Regions from separate parts of the Priestia sp. SB1 genome, predicted to be linked through region 1. Evidence: riboswitches for the same ligand, from Rfam matches in the RefSeq annotation. Region 1 holds a riboswitch; the other holds the start of a gene.
The links. A riboswitch is a leader RNA that binds a small molecule or an ion and turns the genes downstream of it on or off. The one in region 1 is predicted to bind cobalamin.
Positions count from the first base shown of each region.

Region 2: linked by a shared signal. The riboswitch ahead of WKH56_RS05160 (ribonucleoside-diphosphate reductase subunit alpha) and the one ahead of WKH56_RS28685 (ABC transporter substrate-binding protein) in region 1 are both predicted to bind cobalamin.

Region 1 is NZ_JBBJSS010000009.1:179,450-182,916, forward strand. Features, by position in the region: gene WKH56_RS28675 (YpjP family protein) at 147-749, shown strand; gene WKH56_RS28680 (thioredoxin family protein) at 938-1,252, shown strand; cobalamin riboswitch at 1,343-1,475, shown strand; gene WKH56_RS28685 (ABC transporter substrate-binding protein) at 1,735-2,694, shown strand; gene WKH56_RS28690 (adenosylcobinamide amidohydrolase) at 2,783-3,391, shown strand; gene cbiB (adenosylcobinamide-phosphate synthase CbiB) at 3,396-3,467, shown strand, end outside.
Region 2 is NZ_JBBJSS010000001.1:997,545-1,001,011, forward strand. Features, by position in the region: gene WKH56_RS05155 (ribonucleotide-diphosphate reductase subunit beta) at 1-98, opposite strand, end outside; gene WKH56_RS05160 (ribonucleoside-diphosphate reductase subunit alpha) at 115-2,358, opposite strand; cobalamin riboswitch at 2,492-2,677, opposite strand; gene menC (o-succinylbenzoate synthase) at 2,956-3,467, opposite strand, start outside.

The sequences.
Region 1 (3,467 bases):
TCGTCAAATGCCCGTAGACAGCATAAATGAATAAGCAAATATAGGTAAAAAATTAATAAGTATGTTACAATACCTAGTGAGTTATGATAATGAATTTTACAATATGAAAAGACCATATGGGAAAAGATGAGAAAGGAAAGATACGAATGCCTAGATGGATAAAAAGAATGCTAATTGTATTTATTACAGTATTTACATTTGGGCTTGTCACTCCACCAGAATATTTATACGTTGATGATGCAAAAGCGGACAAGCAACATAAAGCAGGGTATGTAAGAGAAACAACTCCTGTCACAGCTGTTATAGAAGATATTCATTTGCCATATGAAGAACCAAAATATGAAGACGTTTCATCATTTGTTACGTATGCAATGGAATCAGCTGAAAAACAGTCAGTGGAAAAATTCGGAACAAAAATTGGTCCTGTCATTGAAGATGAATTTCGTCAAGCAGTGTTACCTAAAATTGAAGAAGTGCTGACCGACATTGGCACTGAACGTGAACAGTCAATTCAGAATCTCGAGATAAGCGAGCACCCTGCTGCTGGCTACGGTGAAAAGATTTTCCATGTATATGACCGGGAAACCGGTCAGGACTTAATACGGTTTCATGTACGGCGTGAAAATCCTCCAAAAGATGGATACTGGTTTAATTTTCACTATCATGCGGCCGCAGATAATTTTCAAAAGCATTATGATTTAGGGAAAATTTATTGGAACCGAAACATGCCGCCTAAGTGGTTCAGCTGATAATAGACACAACATTCTACAATTTCGAAATGTTAGCTTTTTTAAGCTAGCATTTTTTTACGTCTAAAACCGTTATGGTCTAAATAAGCTGAAACATTAGCACAACGATAAAAAAATCGTTTATAATGAAGTCAGACTTCTTACTATAGAGTTGTAGGAAGGAACGAATAGACGCTGGAGGTAACACAATGAAACAATTTACGGAAGAAAAACAATTTCGCGAACAAATTAAGAATGAAACACTAAGCGTTGGGATTTTTACGACAACGTGGTGTCCTGATTGCAAACGTTTGGATATGTTTATTGATGAAATCGTTGACGAAAATACAGATAAAGCATGGTTTAAAATTGACAAGGATGAGTTTGAAGAACTTTCTGCTGAAAACAATGTAATGGGTATTCCCTCTCTTCTTGTATATAAAAACGGTGAAAAAATTGCGCACCTGCACAGTGCAAATGCTAAAACGCCTGAAGCGGTCCGTGAATTTTTAGCAACTCTTTAATTCCCTAAGCTGCGAGAGCATTCTCGCAGCTTTTTTTGTGAGAATGGCTATTTCCATTTTTCGATGAGTGGGGTATACTAGGACAAGTGAATAATCGTAAAGCAATAAGGTCTCAATTTAAAGATTGAGTGAAAAGGGAAGTCTGGTGAAAAACCAGCGCGGTCCCGCCACTGTAAGCGCTTTGTGCGTAAGTCAGGAGACCTGCCTTATTGTTAGCTGTGAAACCTTCGAGGAAGGGTGAAGCAGGGTAATGAACATACATATCAAGTATAGTGAACGGATTCTTTTCCTGCTTATCTTGACGTTACCTGCTTTGCTTTCAATTGAAAGTAAAGCTTTTTTATTTTGAAGCTGCTGCCGAGCAGTATACATAGTCAAAGCGGAAAAAACGGGATAGCGCTGCTTTTTGCATGATCATTTGCTTTTTCTTTAACGTGGAGGTTTCGTATTCACAATGAACAATATATAGGGGGAGTATTTAGATGAAAAAATGGCTTTCGTATTCCATTATTGCGCTGTTAGTCATCGTACTTGCTGCATGCGGTGCAGGCAGCCAAAGCAACAGTGATAAAAAAACGAAGCAAGATACAGAACAAACGTCACAAGCTGCATTTCCAGTGAAGGTAAAAGACGCGCGTGATAAAGAAATTACGTTGAAAAAACAGCCTAAGAAAATTGTTTCATTAATGCCAAGTAATACGGAGATTGTATATGCCCTTGGCCTTGAGAAAGAATTAGTCGGTGTCACAAGCAACGATGATTATCCTAAAAGCGTAAAGAAAAAAGCGCAGGTGGGAGATATGAACGTTAATGCAGAAAAAGTTATTGCTTTAAATCCTGATTTAGTGCTGGCACACGCTTCAAGTATGGGCGTTTCAGATGAAGTATTTAAACAAATTGAAAGTGCGGGTATTCCGGTATTTGTTGTAAAAGATTCAACAACGTTTGATACGGTTTATGATTCTATTACGCAAATTGGTAAATTAACGGGTAAAACAAAAGAAGCTAATCAAACAATTAAAGACATGAAAGAAAAAGTAGCTTCAATTGAGAAAAAAGCAAAAACGATTTCAAAAGAAGATCGTAAAAAAGTATGGATAGAGGTATCGGGAGCTCCTGAGATTTATACAACAGGAAAAGGTACGTTCATGAACGAAATGCTTACTATGATCGGTGCTGATAACGTAGCGGCTAGTGAAAAGGGTTGGGTTAAGTTTTCTGAAGAGCAAGTTGTTAAGTTAAACCCTGACGTTATTATCGCAACGTATGATGCAGACAAAAATGAGATTATGAAGCGTCCCGCTTGGAGCAGCATGACTGCTGTAAAAGAGGGGAACATCGAAAAGGTTGATCAAAACAAAATCAACCGCTTAGGACCTCGTATTGTAGATGGCTTAGAGGACTTAGCAAAAGCAGTATACCCTGAGGTGTACAATAAATAAAAAGAGGGACCATATTCCAGTTCGAATTGAAAAGGGGATTGGTCCCTTTTCACATCTTAAAATTGAAGAACGGCCTGAGCTTTTAATCATGAAAACCGAGACTTCTTATAAAACATACAGCTCAGGCGTTTTAGGAACAGGCATCATGGAAACGGACACCTTTTACAATCGATTTGTTCATAAAGACTATTATTCAGATACTCCTTCTTTAGAGTATGAGCAATATTTGATGAAAGAAAATGTGCGCCATGAGCAAATCGTAGGGTTGATGACAGCGGTTTGGTTAAAAGAAAGAGCGGTTTACTGTTACGAAGGCTACGGAGTAAGAGTAGCTTCCGTGATAACGGCTGGAGTAGGAAACGCAGTAGATATTACAGCTGACGAAGCTGTTCCATTTTATTCCTCTCCCGGTACAATTAATATGTTTTTTTTCGTGGAAGGCACGCTTACGGATGCAGCGTTTTTACAGCTTTTTATTGCCGCTACAGAAGCCAAAACAAAAACGCTGTCACAGCTGGGTGTCATAGATCCAGCTACAAAGACGATTGCTACGGGAACATCTACGGACAGTATCTCAGTTGCAGCGTCTCAGCAAGGACCATTATATGAATATGCAGGCTCTATGACCGCTTTAGGTCAAGCGGTAGCCAAGCTGGTAAAAATAAGCTTAGAGCAGGCACTTAAGGAAAAGAGGTGAAGAAATGAGTATTGCACAAGCGATGATTGCACACCTGACAGCCATGACGATTGCTCTACTCATTGACCGAATCATA
Region 2 (3,467 bases), on a different contig from region 1:
TCCCAGTTTAGAATATTGGAGCTCTTGCCGTTGATGATTCCTGTCGAACGGTTCGGAGCTGTTTCGTTCATTAATTCTCGTTTTAACATGCTTGTCATCAATTATTCACTCCTTTTAACTATGACAGCTTTCACATTCTTCAATGACTTCACTTGATGTTGAACGTACGTAATAGGTCGTTTTTAATTTTTCTTTCCATGCCGTCATATGAAGATCCAGCAGCTCTTTTGCTCGGATATCATTTTGTACATATAAATTGAATGAAATAGATTGATCAATATGACGCTGGCGCTTGGCGTTTTGCTTAATGCTCCAGTGCTGATCAATTAAATAAACGGACTTATAATACCAGTTTGTTGCTGGCGATAAATCTGGTGCCGTCACTGGGATTTTATAGTTTTTCTTTTCCTCTGAATAAAACTTACGGAAAATCGGATCAATACTTGCCGTAGAACCCGCGATAATAGATGTTGATGAATTAGGTGCTACAGCCATTAAATATCCATTTCTTATCCCATTGCTTTGAACTTCGCTACGCAGTTCACTCCACGCTTCGCTCGTGTATTCACGTGTTTCAAAATAAGCGCCTGACTCAAAATCTGAGCCTTTAAATAATGGATATGCGCCTTTTTCTTTAGCTAAGTTCATGCTTGCCTGCACGGTTAAGTAAGAAATTTGTTCATACAATTCATCGCAATATGCTACCGCTTCATCTGTCTCCCATGCTATTTTCTTTAAGGCAAGCAAATGGTTCCAGCCAAATGTGCCAAGCCCTACTGCGCGGTACTTTTGATTCGTTAGCTTTGCTTGAAGTACCGGCAAATCATTTAACTCAATAACATTATCAAGCATGCGTACTTGAATTGGAATTAAACGTTCAAGTACATCTTCAGTTACGGCTCTCGCTAAGTTAATAGAAGAAAGATTACATACAACAAAATCGCCCGGATTCTTTGTAATAATAATTTTTCCGTCTTCCGTAATTTCCTCTGTTACGACCGTTGTACTTTGGTTTTGTGTGATTTCTGTACATAAGTTACTGCAGTAAATCATGCCCGCGTGTCGGTTTTGATTAGCTCGGTTAACCGTATCACGATAGAACATATAAGGAGTTCCCGTTTCAAGCTGCGAAAGCATAATGCGCTTGAAGATCTCAATAGCAGGCACTGTTTCTCTTGAAAGCTGTTCATTGTTTACACACTCAGCGTAACGAGTGCGGAACGAACCGCTGCCTTCTTCTTCATCATAAAAATCTTCTAACGAGTAGCCCATCAGCGTACGAACTTCGTGAGGATCGAATAAGTGCCAGTCTTCACGTGCTTCTACTTTTTCCATAAACAAATCTGGCAAACATACGCCAGTGAATAAATCATGCGTGCGCTGGCGTTCATCACCATTGTTCAAACGCGCGTCTAAGAATGAAAAAATGTCTTTATGCCAAACGTCTAAATACACGGCAATAGCTCCTTGTCGTTGACCTAGCTGATCGACACTTACAGCCGTATTATTTAGCTGTTTCATCCATGGAATTGTTCCTGATGATACGCCTTTAAAACCTTTTATATCACTTCCTCGGCTTCTAATATGACCGAGGTAGACACCAATTCCGCCTCCATTTTTACTAAGCGTGGCCAAATCTGTATTGCTATCATAAATACCGCGTAAGCTGTCATCAATCGTATCAATAAAGCAGCTAGATAGCTGTCCGTAGCTCTTTCCTGCGTTTGAGAGTGTTGGTGTGGCAACCGTCATATATAGACTAGAAAGCGCCCAGTACGCTTCTTTTACTAATGCTGTTCGATTTTCTTTCTTTTCTTGAGACATCAGCGTCATAGCAATGATAAGAAAACGTTCTTGCGGTAATTCGTATACACGCTTATCATGTGATGTCGCTAAATAGCGATCTGCTAATGTCAGCAATCCAATGTATGTAAATAAACGATCGCGTTCAGGAATAATGACTGAAGCAATTTCATTAATTTCTTCTTCTGTATATGTTTTTAATAGCTGTTTATTATAAATGCCGATTTTTGTTAGTTCTTGAATAAGCTGATAAAACGAACCGTACTTCTCTTTTTTATCATAACCTCGGTTGTCCGCTGCTTTTCGATATAGTTCGTTTAAGTAGACGTCTGCCGCCACGTACGTCCAATCTGGTTCTTCCATTGAAATACGCTCTAGGGCTGCCAAAATTAGTACGTTTGCAACCTTTTCGTCCGTCATATTTTCCTTTACTGTAACAGTTTGAATAACCTTTTCCTCATACAAAGAAAAATCAAGCTGCGTAAATTCTTTTTTTAAACGTTCAATATATGCAGTTAATTCATGTAGAATTGTAGGCTTTAATGTATTCACCATAAATATGGCTCCTCTCTTCACTTCAAAATAAAAAATCGCTCACCGTACCTCGGTGAGCGAATAGAACGAAGATAGAAGAAGACACTAAGTCTTTTCTCAATCCTCGCTCTACCCTCTCACCTCCCGAAGAAGATAAAACGACATAAAAAAGGCAGGTCTCCTGACTTATGCTTCTTTTTACTTTAAGGCCTTCCCATGATGTTTACTCACAGTGGATCTCCTTATTTCATCAGCATTCACAGTTGCGGGGACAGCTTTGGATTTTCACCAAATTCCCTTTTAAGTCTTTTTATCAGACACCTTTTTCACTGGAAAACACAAAATATAGTATTTTATTATTGTTTAACAAACAACATATTGTGTTATGTTATAAACACATTATATAGGACAACTTAGAAAACTATCAACCTATTTTCAAAAATAATTTTGTTTTTTACGATAAAATCCTTCGACTTTTTTCATCAAACTACTCCATCATAACATGTTTTGACACGCTTGATGGAACAATGTGCTCTTTTTAAAAAATTTGTCCTATTTTTCTACTAAACATTGCCAACATCAATAAAAAAACCGTTTTTCATAAAAAACGGTTTTTAATTATTTGTATTCTTTTTCAAATGCTGTGATTGTTTTGATAAACTTTTTATCAATATCGTATCCGATCCCCGGTTTTTCCTTCACCTTTATTACTCCGGCTTCTACCTCTACTTCGGGCTTAATAATATCTTTTTCCCAATAGCGAGACGACGCAGAAATGTCACCTGGTATCGTGAAAGAAGGCAGTGTGGCAAGGGCGATGTTATGAGCTCGTGAAATCCCGGCTTCTAACATTCCGCCAACCCAAAGCCTTACACCGTGTAGGGCGCATAAATCATGAATTTTTTTTGCTACAGACATTCCGCCAACTCGACCGATTTTCACATTGATAATCTTGCAGCTTTTTTGTTCGATTGCATGACGTGCATCTTCATAGCTCACAATACTTTCATCTAAGCAAATCGGCGTCTTCATTTGCTTTTGTAATAATCGATGATCAAGGATATCATCCGAACTTAACGGCTGTTCGATCATCATTAAATTCAATTCATCTAGTTTTTTCAATGAATCAC